2 regions of the Pseudomonas sp. GW821-FHT03A09 genome follow, and region 1 is predicted to be linked to the other one. Evidence: riboswitches for the same ligand, from Rfam matches in the RefSeq annotation. Region 1 holds a riboswitch; the other holds the start of a gene.
The links. Region 1 has a riboswitch for manganese ahead of mntP (manganese efflux pump MntP). Riboswitches for the same ligand answer to the same signal wherever they lie in the genome.

Region 1 (9,313 bases):
ATCGGCAAGCGCAGCCATGACTGGCTGCTCGACAGTGAAAACGGCTTCTACTCCGATGAACGCTTCATGCAGCACAAAAACGGCGAAGTGTTCTGGGCCAAATCCCACGGCTACACCCTCACTCCCAAAGACCCGTTCAAGCTGATGATCTGGCACTTCGAGCGCCTGGACCGTACCCATGCCGGCACAGGAGACCTCACGCCACGGGAACGGGAAATCGCCATGCTGATCGTCAACGGCCTCAAGTCCAAGGAAATCGCCCTGCGCCTGGGGATTTCCCACCGCACGGTGGAAGTACACCGGGCACGGTTGATGAAGAAGCTGGAGGTGAAGAACATTGTGGAGTTGGTGTCGAAGATGATTTTTGTCGGTGGGCGCAGCTGGTTATAGCCAACCATTACAAACCCCGGTCCCGTGCTGGCTACGCTGAACATTGCTCAAGAAGAGCTTACCCACGTAGCGATGTTTAAAGGACTAATACCATGGCGCACACTGATCGTTCCTCACCTGCCACTCAACCCCGTAAAACCCCACCGCCCGTCGAGGGCAGCGGTTCCAACTTGCTCACCCTGGACAACGCCGGCCCCGTGCAGATGGGTTTCTGGGTACCCAACCGCGTGTGGGCGACCGCCAATTACCTGGTGCCGCTGCGCAACTACATCGCCGCGATGAAAAAAGCCGGCACCCTCGCGCCCATGCAACCGCAACTGGTGGCGTTCAAGCAGTGGGTCACCCACAACAGTGTGTACCGCATGTGGGTGATGTCGATGATCCAGCAGTCCAACGCCTTCGTGATGACCCTGCCGCCCCAAACCCGTGACCAGATCAAAACCGAGGATGGCGACGCGGTATGGATCGATGGCTACGACAGTTTCTTCGAGATTCTCAACGAGATCGTTACCACCTCGTCCTCCTTCAACGACACCGCCCAGGTGGGCACGCCCATGAATGGCTTCCTGGCGATTTCCATGGCCACCGAAGCCGGTGTAGCGCTGTTCCATGACGCGACCTTCAACCAGCAGTTCAAGAAGGTGCTCGACACCTGGAACGCCTACCTCAAGAGCCCGCAATCCCTGGACAAGCTCGACATCAACAACCCCGAAAAACCAGGCTCGTGGATCTCCAAGGCCGCGTGGAAAGCCGGGGTCTGGCACCAGATGGAGCACGATCCGAAAAAGCCTGGTTATGGCTTCGCTTCGTGGAACGACTTTTTCATCCGCAAGTTCGTGACCGGCGCGCGGCCATTCCAGGGCGATGCCAAGACTCAGGTCGACATCGGCTGCGAGACCACGCCCTGGGAGTACCAGAACAATATCGCCTTCGAGAGCGACTTCTGGATCAAGGACGTCAATTACTCGCTGCTGGACCTGTTCGCCGGCGAGAGCCGGTGGGCCAAGTTGTTTGAAGGTGGTCAGCTTTACCAGGGGTTCCTGTCCGCCACCCACTACCATCGCTGGAACGCACCGTTGGACGGCACCCTGGTGCGTTCATGGGTACAGCCCGGCACTTACTTCGCCCAACGCCCGGCTCAGAAGGAAGGCCCGGGCACCTGGGAAGGCACCGAGTCGCAACCCTACCTCGGCCATGTGGCGGCCCGGGCGATCTTTATTTTCGAGCACCCCACCTGCGGGTACGTGGCGCTGATCTGCATCGGCATGGTGGAAGTCTCGACCTGTATCATCGAGCCGGCGTTTATCGTTGGTGAAGGCAGTAAACCGGTCGTCATCAAGCGTGGCACCGAAATTGGTCATTTCGAGTTCGGTGGTTCCACCCACGTGATGCTGTTCCAGCGTGACCGCGTGCGGTTGGAAGAATGGGCAATCAATGCAGTGAAACACCGCCAGGCGCCAAAACCGACGCCCATGGGCAGTGTGATTGCCACCGCTTTGGACACGCACAAACCCAAGTAAACGGCGCCGGGCAGTTAGGCGGGGGTCGCCCACCCCGCCTGCTGCTCAAAGCCTTCGAACAACTCAAGAATGGTCGCCTTGACCTTCTGCACGGCGTTGCTCTGCACCGCCGTGTCCGGCCAGCACAAAGACAGTTCACGGCTGAACAAGCGATGGTCGATACGTGCCAGCTTCAGTCGGTTCTGCTCCAGCTCCACATGGGCCGCCGCCCACGGCAACACGGTCACGCCGAGCCGCGCCAGCACCGCCGAAAACAACAGGTCGGTGGAATTGGCTTCGAACTCCACGGCAAACGGCAACCCGGCCTCCTGCATGGCGGACTCGACACGACTGCGAATGGTGTTCGGCGCACAGGGCAGCACCAGCGGCATCCGCGCCAGGCTCTGGATGCTCAACGGCGTCGGTGGCAATTCGAATTCCGGCCACGCCACCAGATACAGGGTCTCGCTGAATAGACGCCGGGCGATCACACCCCGCGTCGGCACCCCGTCAACCTGCACGGCCAGCGCCACACGGCCCTGGGTGATCAAACCAGCCAACTGCGCACTCGGCGCGTCGATTAGCTCCAGCTTGATACCCGGATAACGGCTGCGAATGGTACGCGCCAGGGGTATCGCGAGCATCCGCGCCGTGCTCGACGGCATGCCTACCGAGACCTTGCCCTGGGGGTATTCGGCGTCCTGGCGCAGCAACTCGTGGGTGGCGTCGGCCTGGCGCAACAGGTCGACAGCGTGCCGGTACAAGGTCTGGCCGGCGGCGGTGGGCACTACGCCTTGGGCGCTGCGTTCGAGCAGTTGCATCCCCATGTCCTGTTCCAGGTTGCGCATCTGCTGGCTGATGGCCGGCTGGGCGATGTGCAGGGCCTCGCTGGCACGGGTGATGTTGGCGCATTCGACCACTTTGACGAAGTACCGCAACTGGCGCAGGTCCATGACTGTCCTCCTCGAAAGTCTTCGACTCTATATAAAAATCCGATGCCACCAAAGGAATTTCATATTTGTTGCTTATGCCGTCGCATCCTAGATTGACCTCACAACAAGAAGGCCCGATCAGGGCCATGGGAGGTCGTCATGTCCAAAGCGTTAACCGCGTCGGCACTGCGTGCAAAACCCTACAAAACACCGCTGTCCCGTGAGCAGATTCGCGGGTTCTGGGCGGTCTACCTGGGCTGGGTGCTGGACGGTGTGGATTCCGTCATTTTCGCCCTGGTGCTGATCCCGGCCCTCACCGAACTGCTGCCCCACTCCGGCCTGGAACCCACCGCCGCGAATATCGCCATGTATGGTTCGATCATGTTCGGCCTGTTCCTGGTCGGCTGGGGCCTGTCGTTTATCTGGGGGCCGCTGGCGGATCGCTTTGGGCGGGTCAAGGTACTGGCGGCGAGCATCCTGGTGTACTCGTTGTTCACTGGCGCGGCGGCGTTTTCCGACAACATCTGGCAATTGGCGATTTTTCGCTTGATCGCCGGCATCGGCGTGGGCGGTGAATGGGCGCTGGCTGGCACCTACGTCGCCGAAAGCTGGCCCGAAGACCGCCGCAAGATGGGCGCCGGTTACCTGCAAACCGGCTATTACCTGGGCTTTTTCATCGCCGCGCTGCTCAACTACACCGTGGGCGCCGCCTATGGTTGGCGGGTGATGTTCCTGTGTGGGCTGTTTCCAGCGGTAGTCGCGGTGTACACCGCGCTGAAGGTCAAAGAGCCACAGCGCCAAATGGCAAAGACAGGTCCGCGTACGCCATGGTGGGAGATCTTCGCGCCGGCCTTTCGCCGCCGGACCTTGACCAGTTCAGCCCTGGTTGGCGTAGCGATCGTCGGCCTGTGGGCCGGGTCGGTGTACGAAGCCACCGCCGTGGTCACTCTGGCGACCCGCGCCGGTATCGACCACGTCGGCGCGGTGCACTTGGCCTCCATCGGCGCGGCGGTGCTGTCCCTGAGTACTATCCTCGGCTGCCTGGTGGCGCCGTGGCTGGCGGAACGGGTGGGTCGACGCAAGGCACTGGGCATCTACTTCAGTGGCATGGCGGCGGCCATCGTATTTGCCTTCGGCTGGGTGTTTTACCTGGATGACGGACTGCATTTGTTCATGGTGTCGCTGGTGTTCCTGGGGTTCTTCGGCGGCAACTTCGCGATCTTTTCCCTGTGGTTGCCCGAGCAATACCCTACGCGCATCCGCGCCACTGCCTTTGCGTTCAATGCCTCAGTGGGGCGGTTTATCGGTGCTGGGGTCAACTTCCTGCTGGCGGCGGCCATTCATGGGTATGGCTCCATCGGCACACCGATTGCCTGGACAGCGGCCGCCTTTGTGCTGGGCGTGTTGATCCTGCCGTTTGCCGTTGAAACCCGCGACCAGACATTGCCGCAATAACTTCGTTGGAGACGCCCATGCAAGCGCTGCAAGGTATCAAGATCATCGACCTCAGCCGTGCCCTGTCCGGCCCGTTCTGCACCATGGTGCTGGCCGACCTCGGCGCCGATGTGATCAAGGTGGAACCCGGCCCAACCGGTGATATGAGCCGCACCTGGGGGCCTTTCGACCGGGGCGTGAGCACCTATTATTTGTCGTGCAACCGTAACAAGCGCGGGTTGTGCGTGGACTTTCGCAACCCCAGGGGCCTGGACACGATCCAGCAACTGATCGACGACGCCGACGTGGTCATCGAGAACTTCAAGCCCGGCACCCTGGAGAGCATGGGCTTGGGTTATGAGGTGTTGAGCGCGCGCAACCCGCGGCTGATCCTGGGCAGTATCAATGCCTTCGGCAGCGACGGCCCGATGAGCAGTTGGCCGGGCTTCGACCAGATCGCCCAGGGCTATTCCGGGCTGATGAGCCTCACCGGTTTCAGCGACGGCGACCCTACCCGCACCGGCACCGCCATCGGTGACTTGACCTCGGGCATGTGGCTGGTGACGGCGGTACTCGCCGCCCTGCTGGAGCGTGAGCGCAGCGGGCGCGGGCAACACGTCAACACTTCGCTGCTGGCCAGCCTCGTCGGCTTGCTCAGCGTGCACGGCCAACGCTACTTGAGCCTGGGCGACGTGCCCCGGCGCACCGGCAATGCCCATTCAGTGATTGCGCCTTATGGTGTGTTCCAGACCCTGGATGGCCCGCTGAACCTGGCACCGATCACCTCGGCCATGTGGGGCCGCCTGTGCGTGTTGCTGGACTTGCCCGAGCTGCCGGATGACCCGCGCTTTGCCAGCAACGAAGCCCGGGTGGAGCGCCGCGAGGAATTGAAAGCCATCCTGGAAAGCCGCCTGAAAACCCGCAGCAAGCGCGACTGGACCGAACGCTTTATCGCCGCCGGCCTGCCCGCCGGCCCCATCAATACCTTGGACGAAGTGTTCGCCGACCCGCAGGTGCTGCACAGCCGGTTGACCCAAACCGTGGAGCATCCCACCCTTGGCGGATTGCGCCAGGTGGTAACGCCGGTCTTCAGCGAAGCGCAGTCGGCCAGTGCACAACGGCCGCCGCCGTTGCTCGGCGAGCACAGCATCGAAGTGTTGCGCCAGGCCGGCTTTGCCGAAGCCGCGATCCAGGCATTGCTCAACGCCAACGTCGTCACCCAGGCCCCCGAACTCGAACGCCACACAGGAACCGCATCATGACGGTCAACGTATCCATCACACACATCGACACCCGTATTGCGCGCCTGACTTTCAGTAACCCCAGCCAGCGCAATGCCCTCTGCGCGCAACTGCTCGACAGCCTGGACGAAAGCCTGGTCGCCCTCGCCGCCCAGCGCGTCGGCGTAGTGATCCTCGGCGCCGAGGTCGGCCAGAGCGTCTGGAGCGCCGGCCACGATATCGGCGAAGTGGCCCGCGACCGCGATCCTGTGGCCTACGGTAAGCCGCTGGAACAAGTGCTGCGGCGTATCCGCGCCTACCCGGGCGTGGTGATCGCGGCGATTTCCGGCTCGGCCTGGGGCGGCGCCGTGGACCTGGCCATGAGCTGCGACATGGTGGTGGCCGACCCCAGCGCCAGCTTCGCCATGACCCCGGCCAATATCGGCCTGCCCTACACCACCAGTGGTCTGCTGCGCTTCTTCAACAACCTGCCGATTCATGTGCTCAAGGAGATGTTTTTCTGCGCACAGAAACTCGATGCCGAACGCGCCGAACGCTTTGGCGTGATCAACCGTCTGGTGCCCACCGATGCCCTGGAGGCCACCGCCGTGGACATCGCCCGAGGCATCGCCGCCAAGGCGCCGCTGGCGATCCAGGCGGTCAAGGAGCAACTGCGTATCCTCGAAGACCTGCAGCCAATGCCGGTGCAAGCCATGGAACAGATCGCCGAGCTACGCCGCCAGGCCTGCGCGAGTGCGGATTTTGGTGAAGGGTTGGCGGCCTTTGCCGAGCGGCGCCCGCCGGTCTTTGAAGGCCGTTGACGGAATTTTCATCTTTGGCGCTCTATGCTGCGACCCTTCGTTGGGGAGTAACCGGCTTCTGACCCGCTCAGAAGCGTTCGTATCAACATATTCGGCAACCTGCCGTGGTACGAACACCGTTGTGGTTGGTGAGACCAGCGACACATCCATGCCTGTAGTCGGGCGTGTGGGCGTGTCGTTGACTCATGCAGCCCGACTGGAAGCCTGACCGTGAACCCCATTTCCCTGATTCTTCTGGCCTTCGCCATGTCTACGGATGCCTTCGCCGCAGCTATCGGCAAAGGCTCCAGCCTGCACAAACCACGCTTTACCGAAGCCCTGCGCGCCGGCTTGATCTTCGGCGTGATCGAAGCCATCACGCCAATGATCGGCTGGGCCATCGGCCACGCCGCCACCCGCTGGGTGGAAGCCTGGGACCACTGGATCGCCTTTACCCTGCTGGTCGCACTGGGCCTGCACATGATCTACAACGGGCTCAAGGCCGATGATGACGAGGTGGAAAAACCGACCCAGCATTCCTTCATGATCCTGGCGGTCACGGCATTTGCCACCAGCATCGATGCGCTGGCGGTGGGCGTGGGCCTGGCGTTTGTCGACGTGAATATCCTGGTGGCCGCCGCCGCCATTGGTCTGGCGACCATGACCATGGTGACCATCGGCATGATGCTTGGCCGGGTGCTGGGCACGGTGGTGGGCAAACGTGCGGAGATGGTGGGCGGTGTGGTGTTGATGCTGGTGGGTGCGACGATTCTCTACGAGCACCTGTCGGCCTGAATGTGAGAGGGGGCTTGCCCCCGATAGCAGTGTGTCAGCCAAGTAGTTGTTGACTGATCCAGCGTCATCGGGAGCAAGCCCCCTCCCACATTGGGTTTACAGTGTTTTCAGGCGGCGTGGTTTTGCTTCTTCAAGCTATCCATATCGATCACGAACCGATACTTCACATCGCCCTTGAGCATGCGCTCATAGGCTTCATTGATGCCCTGGATATCGATCATCTCGATGTCCGAGACAATCTTGTGCCTGGCGCAGAAGTCCAGCATGTCCTGGGTTTCCTGGATACCGCCGATCAACGAGCCGGCCAGGCTGCGGCGCTTGAAGATCAGGTTGAACACCGCAGGCGATGGGTGCGGGCTGTCGGGCGCGCCCACCAGGGTCATGGTGCCGTCGCGTTTGAGCAGGCTGATGAAGGCATCCAGGTCATGTGGCGCGGCGACGGTGTTGAGGATGAAGTCCAGGCTGTTGGCGACCTTGGCCATCTCGTCCGGGTTCTTCGACACCACCACATGGTCGGCCCCCAGGCGCAGGCCGTCTTCGCGCTTGTTGGGCGAGGTGGTAAACAGTGTGACATGCGCGCCCATGGCATGGGCGATCTTCACCGCCATATGACCAAGACCGCCCAGGCCAACCACGCCGACTTTCTTGCCGGGGCCGACCTTCCAATGATGCAACGGTGAGTAGGTGGTGATGCCCGCGCACAACAGCGGTGCCACAGCCGCCAGGTTGGCATCGCCGTGGGAGATTCGCAGCACGAACTTTTCCTTGACCACAATGTTGTCCGAGTAGCCACCGAAGGTATTCTCGCCACCAAATACCGGGCCGTTGTAGGTGCCGGTAAAACCGTTTTCGCAATACTGCTCCTCGCCCTCGGCGCAGGATGCACAGTGCTGGCAGCTGTCGACCATACAACCGACACCGGCCAGATCGCCGACTTTGAACTTCTGTACATTGGCGCCTACCGCTGTCACACGGCCGACAATTTCATGGCCGGGCACCGACGGGTAAAGTGTGTTGTGCCACTCGTTGCGCGCGGTGTGCAGATCGGAGTGGCACACGCCGCAGTAGAGAATATCGATCTGCACGTCATCCGCCCCTGGCGCACGACGTTCGAAGGTGAAAGGCTTGAGTGAATCCTTGGAATCCCGCGCGGCGTAGCTGTAAGTCTTGGCCATTTGGTTCACCTGTTGATCTGACGGTTGAAGTCAGTGGACCAGCATAGACGCGCCACCGTTCAAACGCGTTCATCCGCACAGACCCTTCGTCCGGTTTAGCCTAGAATGCCCCTGAACCGACGAGCGCACGGCACAGTCCCAACCCATAGGCTCATCGCTACAGGAATGCTCACATGACACTGCCTCAAACAATGACCCTGATCGAAATCACCACACCCGGTGGCCCTGAAGTCCTGCAACCGCGTCAAGCCGACGTACCCGTGGCGGGTCCCGGCGAGATCCTGATCCGCGTGCATGCCGCCGGGGTCAACCGCCCCGACGCCTTGCAACGTGCCGGCAGGTACCCGATGAAACCCGGCATGAGCCCGATTCCCGGGCTGGAAGTGGCGGGTGAAGTGGTTGCATTGGGCGATGGCGTGAATGAATACGCCCTCGGCGACAAGGTCTGTGCCCTGACCAACGGTGGTGGCTACGCGCAGTATTGCGCGGTGCCTGCCAGCCAGGCGCTGCCGGTTCCTGAGGGTATGGACTGGATTCATGCGGCCGCTATCCCCGAGACCTTCTTCACGGTCTGGGCCAACCTGTTTGGCCTGGGCGGTGCCCAAAAAGGCCAGCGCGCATTGATCCACGGCGGCACCAGCGGCATCGGGACGACCGCGTTGATGCTGTGCCGCGAATTCGGCATCCAAGCCTTCGCCACCGCCGGCAGTGCCGACAAATGCGCGGCCATCGCCGGGCTCGGAGCCGAGGCGATCAATTATCGCGAGCAGGATTTCGCCCAGGTCATCGCCGAAAAAACCGGCGGCCAAGGGGTGAATGTGGTGCTCGACATCATGGGGGCCTCCTACCTCAACAACAACCTCAAGGCCCTGGCGATGGAAGGCCACTTGGTGATGCTCGGCTTCCTCGGCGGCGGCAAGGCCCATGACGTTGACCTGCTGACCATCATGTCCAAGCGCGCCAACATCACCGGCTCACTGTTGCGTTCGCGCACCAAGGACGAGAAAGCCGCCATCGCCAACCAGTTGCGCGAACACGTGTGGCCGGTGCTGTCAGCCGGGCGTTGCA
Region 2 (9,313 bases), on a different contig from region 1:
GATGGCGTTGGGTTCCCAGCCGATGTAGGCGCCGAGGATTTTCGGGTTACGCACCACGGTTTCATGCAGCAGGCTGATCAGTTGTTCGCGGCCGATCTGTAAGGCCGGTTCGCCCTTGGCGTCCTTCATGCCGAGCAGGGCGTTGGTGGTGGCCAAGCCTTTGGCGGTCACCAACGGCGCTTCCAGTTCGCGCTGGATCAGTGTGGCCTGGGTTTGCGCCAGCGTGGTGAGGCGCTCCTTGATGATCTGTTCGAACTGCGCCTGGGTGCGCTCTTGCACCATCTCCTGGGTTCGCGCACCAGCAAACAAGGCGTAGAGTACCAGTACGGCGACTACGCTCAGCACGATGGCGCCGGTCAGTGCCGCGACGGAAAACTGAATCGACTTGAATTTCATGAAGGCTCCGGGCGCAGAGGGGAATGGGCTGCATTTTTATATCGGCCACGCCGAGGGGAGCCTTAAGGCGTGTCCTGCAAAAAAGTCGGTGGCGTCGCAAATGGGATGGTGGCTGGCGTAGTGGGATGTATCCGAAATTTAACGGTTACACGTCTGCTGTATCTGGCGCCGATATAAATGACCGCCTACGATACGCGCCTGATTTTCAGGGAGAGTGTCATGAAGAAAGCATTGGCGATAAGCCTACTTAGTTCAGCAGTACTGCTGGCCGGTTGTCAGTCGGTCAACACCACCAGTGGCGGCGCCGTGGGTGTGGAGCGCAAGCAGTACATGTTCAGCATGCTGTCGAGCCAGGAAGTCGACCAGATGTATGCCCAGTCCTACCAGCAGACCCTGGGTGAGGCGAGCGGCAAGGGCTTGGTGGACAAGACCAGCGCCAACGCCAAGCGCGTGCAGGCCATTGCCAACCGCCTGATCGCCCAGGCGCCGTCCTTCCGCCCGGATGCGGCGCAGTGGAAGTGGGAAGTGAACCTGATCAAGAGCGATGAGATGAACGCCAACTGTGGGCCTGGCGGCAAGATCTTCGTGTACAGCGCCTTGATCGATAACCTCAAGCTCACTGATGACGAGCTGGCTGCGGTGATGGGTCATGAGATTGCCCACGCCTTGCGTGAGCACGGTCGTGAAGCCATGTCCAAGGCGTATGGCATCGAGATGGCCAAGCAGGGTGCTGGCGCGTTGTTTGGCCTGACCCAGGACAGCCTGGCACTGGCCGATACTGTGACCAACTACGGTATGACCTTGCCCAACAGTCGCGCCAATGAAAACGAGGCGGACTTGATTGGCCTGGAGCTTTCGGCCCGCGCCGGCTACAACCCGAACGCCGCCATCACGTTATGGAACAAAATGGCCAAGGCTTCTGAAGGTGCGCCACCGGAGTTCATGAGCACTCACCCGGCTTCCGACAGCCGAATCGCCTCGTTGCAGGCGGCGATTCCGAAGGTGATGCCTCTGTACCAGCAGGCCAAAAAATCCTGAGCCTGTGAAAATCCAAGTGTGGGAGCTGGCTTGCCTGCGATGCGGGCAACTCGGTCTGGCAGTTGAACCGGGCCGATGCTATCGCAGGCAAGCCAGCTCCCACATTGGGTTGGATTTACAGGTTTAGATCCAGCCGCTGCTTTGCATGGCTTTGTATACGGCGACGATAGCCAGGATGAAGAATGCCGTGGCTGCCAGTCGACGAATCAAGGTCAGCGGCAGCTTCTCCGCTGCAAAATTACCCGCCAATACCACCGGCACGTTGGCAATCAGCATGCCCAAGGTGGTGCCGATAATCACCAGCCACAACTCCGGGTACTGCGCCGCCAGCATCACCGTGGCGATCTGTGTCTTGTCGCCGATTTCGGCGAGGAAGAATGCGATCAGGGTAGTCAGGAACGGCCCGAACTTGCGAGTGGTACTGGCTTCGTCATCGTCGAGTTTGTCCGGCACCAGGGTCCACAGTGCCGTGGCGCAGAAGCTCGCCGCCAGAATCCAGTGCAACACCGCATCCGAGAAGAAACTGCCGAACCAGGCCCCCACGGCACCGGCGGCCGCATGGTTGGCCAGGGTTGCGGCCACAATACCGGCGATGATCGGCCAGGGCTTGCGAAAGCGTGCGGCCAGGATGAGCGCGAGCAGTTGCGTCTTGTCGCCGATTTCGGCCAAGGCAACGATTGCGGTAGGAACGAGTAATGAATCCAGCATCAGGTAGGTTTCCAGGGGCGGGTCGACACGGCTATGACACGTACAGCCTTCCCGCCCCGGGTAAGGTGTGCGTGTCATAGGTCTTGTCAAACCCCGGTCCGTCTGTGCGGACTCCTGGGTCGCATACGCCATGGTCTGCTGACCAAGTATGTTGACGTATGCCGGACGAGCGTGGCGCTCGTGGGAGACTACTCCCCTAGGACGGAGCGGATTCTGCCTAGGCAAAATCCATTCGGCAAGCCTTCTTTTTCAAACGCCCGTCAGCCGCGCTTGGCACGGTAAATGCGAAAGCCATTGCCTTCGGCCTTGATCGCACACACGCCCAGGTGCTCTTCGATCAGCGGTTGATACTTCAGGAAGCTATTAGCGACCAGCCGGAGTTCGCCGCCTTTTGCCAGGTGTTTCGCGGCTTTTCGCAGCAAGTTTTCCGTGGCGAAATAGTCGGTATGCACCCCGACATGGAACGGCGGATTGCTCAGGATCGCGTTCAAACCCATTGGCGCGGCGTCGATTCCGTCACCGGTCAACACCTCGGCTTCCAGACCATTGGCTGCCAATGTCAGGCGGCTGCTGGCGGCGGCAAAGGCATCCACATCCAGCATCGTCACACTGTTGTGCGGGTAGCGACGTTTGACCGCCGCGCCCAATACGCCCGCGCCGCAGCCGAAGTCGAGCAAATGACCGCTGGGCAGTTTGTCCAGGTGTTCCAGCAACAGCTCGGTGCCGCGATCCAGGCGCCCGTGGCTGAACACGCCCGGCAGGCTCACCACCTTGAGTGGCCCTTCGGCCAGCGGCACGTCGAACACTTGCGCCAGGCTTTCCAGCTCGACCGCTTGCGGGGCGTTGGCCACGGTGACTTGCCACAGCTGGCAATGCCGCGCGTTGTCGAGCTTGCGGGGCTTGCCGAACGGGATCATCTGCTTGGCGGCGCTTTCGATACCGCCTTTTTTCTCCCCGACCAGAAACAGCTCGGCGCCGGGCAGGCGTGCGGCCACGGTGTTGAGCAGGTAATCGGTGAGGTCCTTGGACTTGGGCAGGAAGATCACTGCCGCATCGAACGAACGCTCAGGTACGTTCACGCCGAACTGGCTGCGCTCGGGGAAGCGTGCATCGAGTGCTGCCTGGTCGCCCGCATGCCAGCACCAGCCGTGGGCATTGGGCAGGCGCCCCAGCAGGTCGTCGGCAGGCAAACCGACCAGCAGCAGGTTGCCTTGAAAAAGTTCGGCCTGACGAAGCAGTACTTCACTGCGCGGATCCATAGTCTGCTCCTTGAAAAGGGGCGCAGTTTATCAACTGACGACGCGCAGCGGGGCGCCGTTGAAAAAGCCTTGGGCGTTTTCCGCCAGTTGGCCAACGATGCGCTGCCGTGCTTCGCGGCTGCCCCAGGCGTTGTGGGGCGTGACAATCAGCCGAGGAATATCGCTCGCCAGCAGCGGGTTGCCAGCCGCCGGAGGCTCCACGCTCAGCACATCGGTTGCGGCGCCACCCAGATGACCGCTGCGCAACGCATCGGCCAGGGCCTGTTCATTGATCAACCCACCGCGTGCTGTGTTGACCACAAACGCGCCGGGCTTGAGCAACGTCAGCTCGCGGGCACCGATAAAGTTGCGGGTGTGGTCGTTGAGCGGGCAGTGCAGGGTCAGCGCGTCCACTTGTGTCAGCAATTCATCCAGCGGCATGCGGTCGGCGCGGGCAGGGCGCCCCGGGATGGCGCCCAACACAACGCGCATGCCGAAGGCTTCGGCCAGGCGCGCCACGGCGCTGCCCAATTCTCCATGGCCGAGCAAACCGAGGGTTTTACCTTCAAGTTCGACGATAGGGTGATCCAGCAGGCAAAACTGCTTGGCCTGTTGCCATTTGCCCGCGCTGACGTCTCGTTGATAGTCCTTCAAGCGTGTCGCCAGGTTGAGCAGCAGCATGATCGTATGCTGCGCCACCGACGGAGTGCCGTAGCCCTGGCAGTTGCTCACGGTGATGCCGTGGTGGCGTGCCGCTTCCAGGTCGACGTTATTGGTGCCCGTGGCCGATACCAGGATCAGTTTGAGCGTGGGGCAGGCGGCCAGGGTTTCAGCGTTGAGGGCAATTTTGTTACTGATCGCAACTTCAGCGCCTTGCAGGCGTTCGACTACATTCTGCGGGGTTGTCTGTTCGTACAACTGCAGTTCGCCAAAGCAATTTCGCAGCTCGCTGAGGTCGAGGTCCCCGAGGTCCAGGGACGGGTGATCAAGGAAGACCGCGCGGCGATTGTTCGTCATCAACTGTACCTTTTGCGACAGGGTTCGAAGGCGTAATCTGCCGAGCCTATCAGATGAAATAATCAGTTACTTCATGGAGTGAGCATGTACGTTGCCGAGTTTTTGACCGTAGCCCTGATTCACTTATTGGCGGTGGCCAGCCCCGGCCCGGACTTCGCCGTGGTGGTGCGCGAGAGTGTGACCCATGGCCGCCGCGCCGGGACTTGGACCGCGCTGGGAGTCGGCTCGGCGATTTTCCTGCACGTGGGGTACTCGTTGCTCGGCATCGGCTTGATCGTGTCCCAGTCCATCGTGCTGTTCAACGCGCTGAAATGGGCCGCCGCGGCGTATCTGCTGTACATCGGTTTCAAGGCATTGCGCGCCCAGCCGGCCAAGCCTGCCGCCGAAGGCGAGTTGCACCGCGAAGCGGGCGAACGCACCCCGCGTGGTGCGTTTACCGCAGGTTTCGTGACCAATGGCTTGAACCCCAAGGCCACGTTGTTCTTCCTTTCTCTGTTCACGGTGGTGATCAACCCGCATACGCCACTGGCCATTCAAGCCGGTTATGGCGTGTACCTGGCGGTGGCGACGGCGCTGTGGTTCTGCCTGGTTGCCATGTTGTTCAGCCAGCAGCGCGTGCGCGCCGGGTTTGCGCGGATGGGGCATTGGTTTGATCGGACGATGGGCGCCGTGCTGATTGCCATTGGTGTGAAGTTGGCTTTTACCAGCATGAAATAATCAAGTTCATTGAGTGATGTGGGAGGGGGCTTGCCCCCGATTGCGGAGTATCAGCTAATGAATACTTAGCTGAATGACCGCTATCGGGGGCAAGCCCCCTCCCACATTGGATCTTCTTCAGCTCTGGATGGTGGCGCAAAGCTAGCACTGGTGTCGGTCTGCAAATCATTCCTTTGGCTGATTTGGCTGGCACATAAGCTCTCTAAAGTGCAGGTCTTCAAGCCAAGACCGTGCAGTCAGATAAGGGATTCGTATGTTGCAGACCCGTGTTATCCCGCCCGCCGAAGGCGCGTACCAATACCCGCTGTTGATCAAACGCCTGTTGATGTCCGGAGCCCGTTACGAGAAGACCCGGGAAATCATCTACCGTGACAAGCTGCGTTATACCTATCCCACCCTGATCGAGCGCGTCGCCCGCCTGGCCAACGTGCTCACCGCCGCAGGAGTGAAAGCCGGTGATACGGTCGCGGTCATGGACTGGGACAGCCACCGTTACCTGGAATGCATGTTCGCCATTCCAATGATCGGTGCGGTGATCCACACCATCAACGTGCGCCTGTCGCCGGAGCAAATCCTCTACACCATGAACCACGCCGAGGACCGCTTTGTGCTGGTCAACAGCGAGTTTGTGGGGCTTTACCAAGCGATCGCCGGGCACCTTACTACCGTCGACAAGACCCTGCTGCTCACCGACGGTGACGCCAAGACCGCCGAATTACCGAACCTGGTGGGTGAGTACGAAACCCTGCTGGCCGCTGCCAGCCCGAAATACGACTTCCAGGACTTCGACGAAAACTCGGTAGCCACCACCTTCTACACCACCGGCACCACCGGCAACCCCAAGGGCGTGTATTTCACCCATCGTCAACTGGTACTGCACACCATAGGCGTGGCAACCATCATGGGGAGCGTCGACAGCGTGCGTCTGCTGGGCACCAACGACGTGTATATGCCGATCACGCCGATGTTCCATGTGCATGCCTGGGGCCTGCCGTATGTGGCGACCATGCTTGGGCTCAAACAGGTCTATCCCGGCCGCTACGACCCTGAATACCTGGTGGAGTTGTGGCGCAAGGAAAAGGTCACTTTCTCCCACTGTGTGCCGACCATCCTGCAAATGGTGCTTAACGCCAAGGCCGCTCAGGGCGTGGATTTTGGCGGTTGGAAGATTGTCATCGGCGGCAGCGCGTTGAATCGCTCGTTGTATGAAGCCTCCAAGGCCCGCGGTATTCAACTGACCGCCGCGTACGGCATGTCCGAGACCGGGCCGTTGGTGTCCTGTGCCCATCTCAACGAAGAACTGATGGCCGGCAGCGAAGATGAGCGAACGACCTATCGCATCAAGGCCGGTGTACCCGGGCCCTTGGTGGAGGCGGCGATTGTCGATGCTGATGGCAACTTCCTGCCCGCCGACGGCGAGTCCCAAGGTGAACTGGTACTGCGCGCGCCGTGGCTCACCGAAGGGTATTTCAACGAGCCGCAGAAGGGCGCCGAGTTGTGGGCTGGCGGCTGGATGCACACTGGTGATGTGGCGACCCTCGACGCCTTTGGGGTGATCGACATCCGTGATCGCATCAAGGACGTGATCAAGACCGGCGGCGAATGGATCTCCTCGCTGGCCCTCGAAGATCTGGTCAGCCGCCATCCTGCGGTACGCGAAGTAGCAGTGGTGGGCATCGCCGACCCGCAATGGGGCGAGCGCCCGTTTGCGCTGGTGGTGGTGCGTGATGGCCATGTGATAGGTGCGCGAGAGCTCAAGGAGCACCTCAAACCTTTCGTCGAACTGGGCCACTTGAGCAAGTGGGCCATTCCAAGCCAAATCGCCATTGTTACTGAAATTCCCAAGACCAGTGTAGGAAAACTCGACAAAAAACGTATCCGTATCGACATCATCGAGTGGCAGGCCAACAACAGTACGTTCCTGTCGACTCTCTGACGCCCTTCGCCGCGCCCGTTTGGGCGCGGCAATGCTCTATCTCAAGCCTTCACTTGTGATTTATCGATTTTCAGCCATCCTTGCCGCGCCGATCTTCATCGGTGTGGCGAAAGGGTTGTGGCAGACGGGTTGGTGATGCAAATCACACTTTAGAGGGATCAAGCGCTACCCCCTGCTGGCTATAGTCCCTTCCAGAGTTTTTCGCGGATGTTGCGCTTCGGGCCATGGGGGCTCGGTTGCCGTTCGGCATTGGGATCGTTGTATTCCGGCTGATACATGCATCTGTAAGAAAGAACTCACTGCCATAACAATAATGCACATGGAGTAGCGTCGATGACCTCAGTAAACCAGTTCTGGCGCCGGGCAAGACTGCCTCTGGCCGTCAGTCTCGCTTCTACGCTCGCCGGGCCCGCATTCGGCGTCAGTTTCAACGTGGGTGAAATCGAAGGGAGTTTTGACTCATCCCTGTCGGTGGGTGCCAGTTGGAGCACTTCCAAGGCCAATCGCGACTTGATCGGCGTCAACAACGGTGGCAAAGGTTTGTCACAGACGTCGGATGACGGCCACTTGAACTTCAAGCGTGGGGAAACCTTCTCGAAGATCTTCAAGGGCATTCATGACCTGGAACTGAAGTACGGCGATACCGGTGTGTTCGTACGTGGCAAGTACTGGTACGACTTCGAACTCAAGGACGAAAACCGTGAGTTCAAGGACATCAGCGACAAAGGCCGGCCCATGGGCGCGCGCTCGTCCGGTGGGCAGATTCTCGACGCCTTCATCTACCACAACTATTCGATTGCCGATGAGCCGGGCTCCGTGCGGTTGGGTAAGCAAGTTGTGAGCTGGGGCGAGAGTACCTTCATTGGTGGTGGTATCAACGCCATCAACCCGATTGACGTGGCCGCGTTCCGTCGTCCGGGGGCCGAAATCAAGGAAGGCCTGATTCCGGTCAACATGTTCTACCTGTCGCAGAACTTGACTGAGAACCTGTCGGCCGAAGGTTTCTACCAGTTGGATTGGGACAAGACCGTCACCGATAACTGCGGCACCTTCTTCTCCCAGCCCGACGTGATTACCAAGGGTTGCAACGACAACCTGCGGTTGCTCAGCAAGCGCTCGGTGATCGCAGCCGGTGGTGGTTTGCCGCTGATGAACCAATTTGGCGTGAATATCAACGAAGAAGGCGTGTTGGTTAAGCGTGGCCCGGATCGTGATGCCCGTGATGGTGGCCAGTTCGGCGTGGCCATGCACTACAACTTCGAACCGCTGGACACGGAATTCGGCGCGTACTTCATGAACTACCACAGCCGTGCGCCGATCTTCAGCGCAAAAGGTGCTTCGGCGGCGACCTACGCGGCGGCCAACGCGCTGACGCCAACCCCGGCACAATCCCTGCGGCCGCTGATCGTGGCCGGCAACTCCAGCTACTTCGTGGAGTACCCTGAAGACATCCGCCTGTACGGCTTGAGCTTCTCGACCACATTGCCCACCGGCACCGCCTGGAGCGGCGAGGTCAGCTATCGGCCAAACGCGCCGGTACAGCTCAACACCACCGATATCCTGTATGCGGGTGTGACGCCGCTGATTGGCTTGGGTGGCGCGTCGCCGCTCAAAGGGGTTGCCGGGCAAGATCTGAATGGCTATCGCCGCAAGGAAATTACCCAGATCCAGACCACGTTCACGCACTTCTTCGATCAGGTCATGGGCGCCAGCCGCCTGACACTGGTGGGTGAAGTCGGCCTGACCCACGTGGGTGGCCTGGAAAGCAGTTCCAAAGCGCGTTATGGGCGTGACCCGGTGTTTGGTCCTGGTCGCGGTCCGCTGTGTGCGGCACTCAACGCCGGCACGATCCAGGGCGCCGGTCCTGGTACAGACCGCAGCAACCTGACGGCCAACTGCAACAACGACGGCTTCACCACCGCCAACTCGTGGGGCTACCGCACCCGGGCCATCTGGGAATACCCGGATGTCTTTGCCGGTGTGAACCTCAAGCCCAACGTGGCTTGGTCCCATGACGTCAGTGGTTACTCGCCCGGCCCGGGCGGCAACTTCGAAGAAGGGCGCAAGGCCGTCAGTCTCGGGCTGGATGCCGAGTACCAGAACACCTACACCGCGAGCCTGGCCTACACCAACTTCTTCGGCGGCAAGTATTCCACTGTGGATGACCGCGATTTCATCGCACTCAGCGTCGGCGCCAACTTCTAAGCGACTGAATTTCAGGAAGACCAGAGCATGAAAATAACAAAAAGTCTGTTGCACGTGG

Region 2: another riboswitch for manganese. It lies ahead of AC07V4_RS13215 (TMEM165/GDT1 family protein); the one in region 1 lies ahead of mntP (manganese efflux pump MntP).

Annotation. Positions count from the first base shown of each region.
Region 1 covers NZ_JBWKUX010000012.1:151,171-160,483, reverse strand. Annotated here, with positions in the region: gene AC07V4_RS21145 (LuxR C-terminal-related transcriptional regulator) at 1-390, shown strand, start outside; gene AC07V4_RS21140 (phophatidylserine decarboxylase associated domain-containing protein) at 483-1,910, shown strand; gene AC07V4_RS21135 (LysR substrate-binding domain-containing protein) at 1,925-2,842, opposite strand; gene AC07V4_RS21130 (MFS transporter) at 2,981-4,276, shown strand; gene AC07V4_RS21125 (CaiB/BaiF CoA transferase family protein) at 4,294-5,517, shown strand; gene scpB (methylmalonyl-CoA decarboxylase) at 5,514-6,296, shown strand; yybP-ykoY riboswitch at 6,327-6,496, shown strand; gene mntP (manganese efflux pump MntP) at 6,507-7,070, shown strand; gene AC07V4_RS21110 (NAD(P)-dependent alcohol dehydrogenase) at 7,178-8,245, opposite strand; gene AC07V4_RS21105 (NAD(P)H-quinone oxidoreductase) at 8,419-9,313, shown strand, end outside.
Region 2 covers NZ_JBWKUX010000006.1:134,230-143,542, reverse strand. Annotated here, with positions in the region: gene AC07V4_RS13220 (M48 family metallopeptidase) at 616-1,434, shown strand; gene AC07V4_RS13215 (TMEM165/GDT1 family protein) at 1,558-2,142, opposite strand; yybP-ykoY riboswitch at 2,231-2,352, opposite strand; gene AC07V4_RS13210 (methyltransferase) at 2,403-3,401, opposite strand; gene AC07V4_RS13205 (2-hydroxyacid dehydrogenase) at 3,432-4,397, opposite strand; gene AC07V4_RS13200 (LysE family translocator) at 4,482-5,114, shown strand; gene AC07V4_RS13195 (fatty acid--CoA ligase) at 5,368-7,050, shown strand; gene AC07V4_RS13190 (DUF1302 domain-containing protein) at 7,384-9,255, shown strand; gene AC07V4_RS13185 (DUF1329 domain-containing protein) at 9,283-9,313, shown strand, end outside.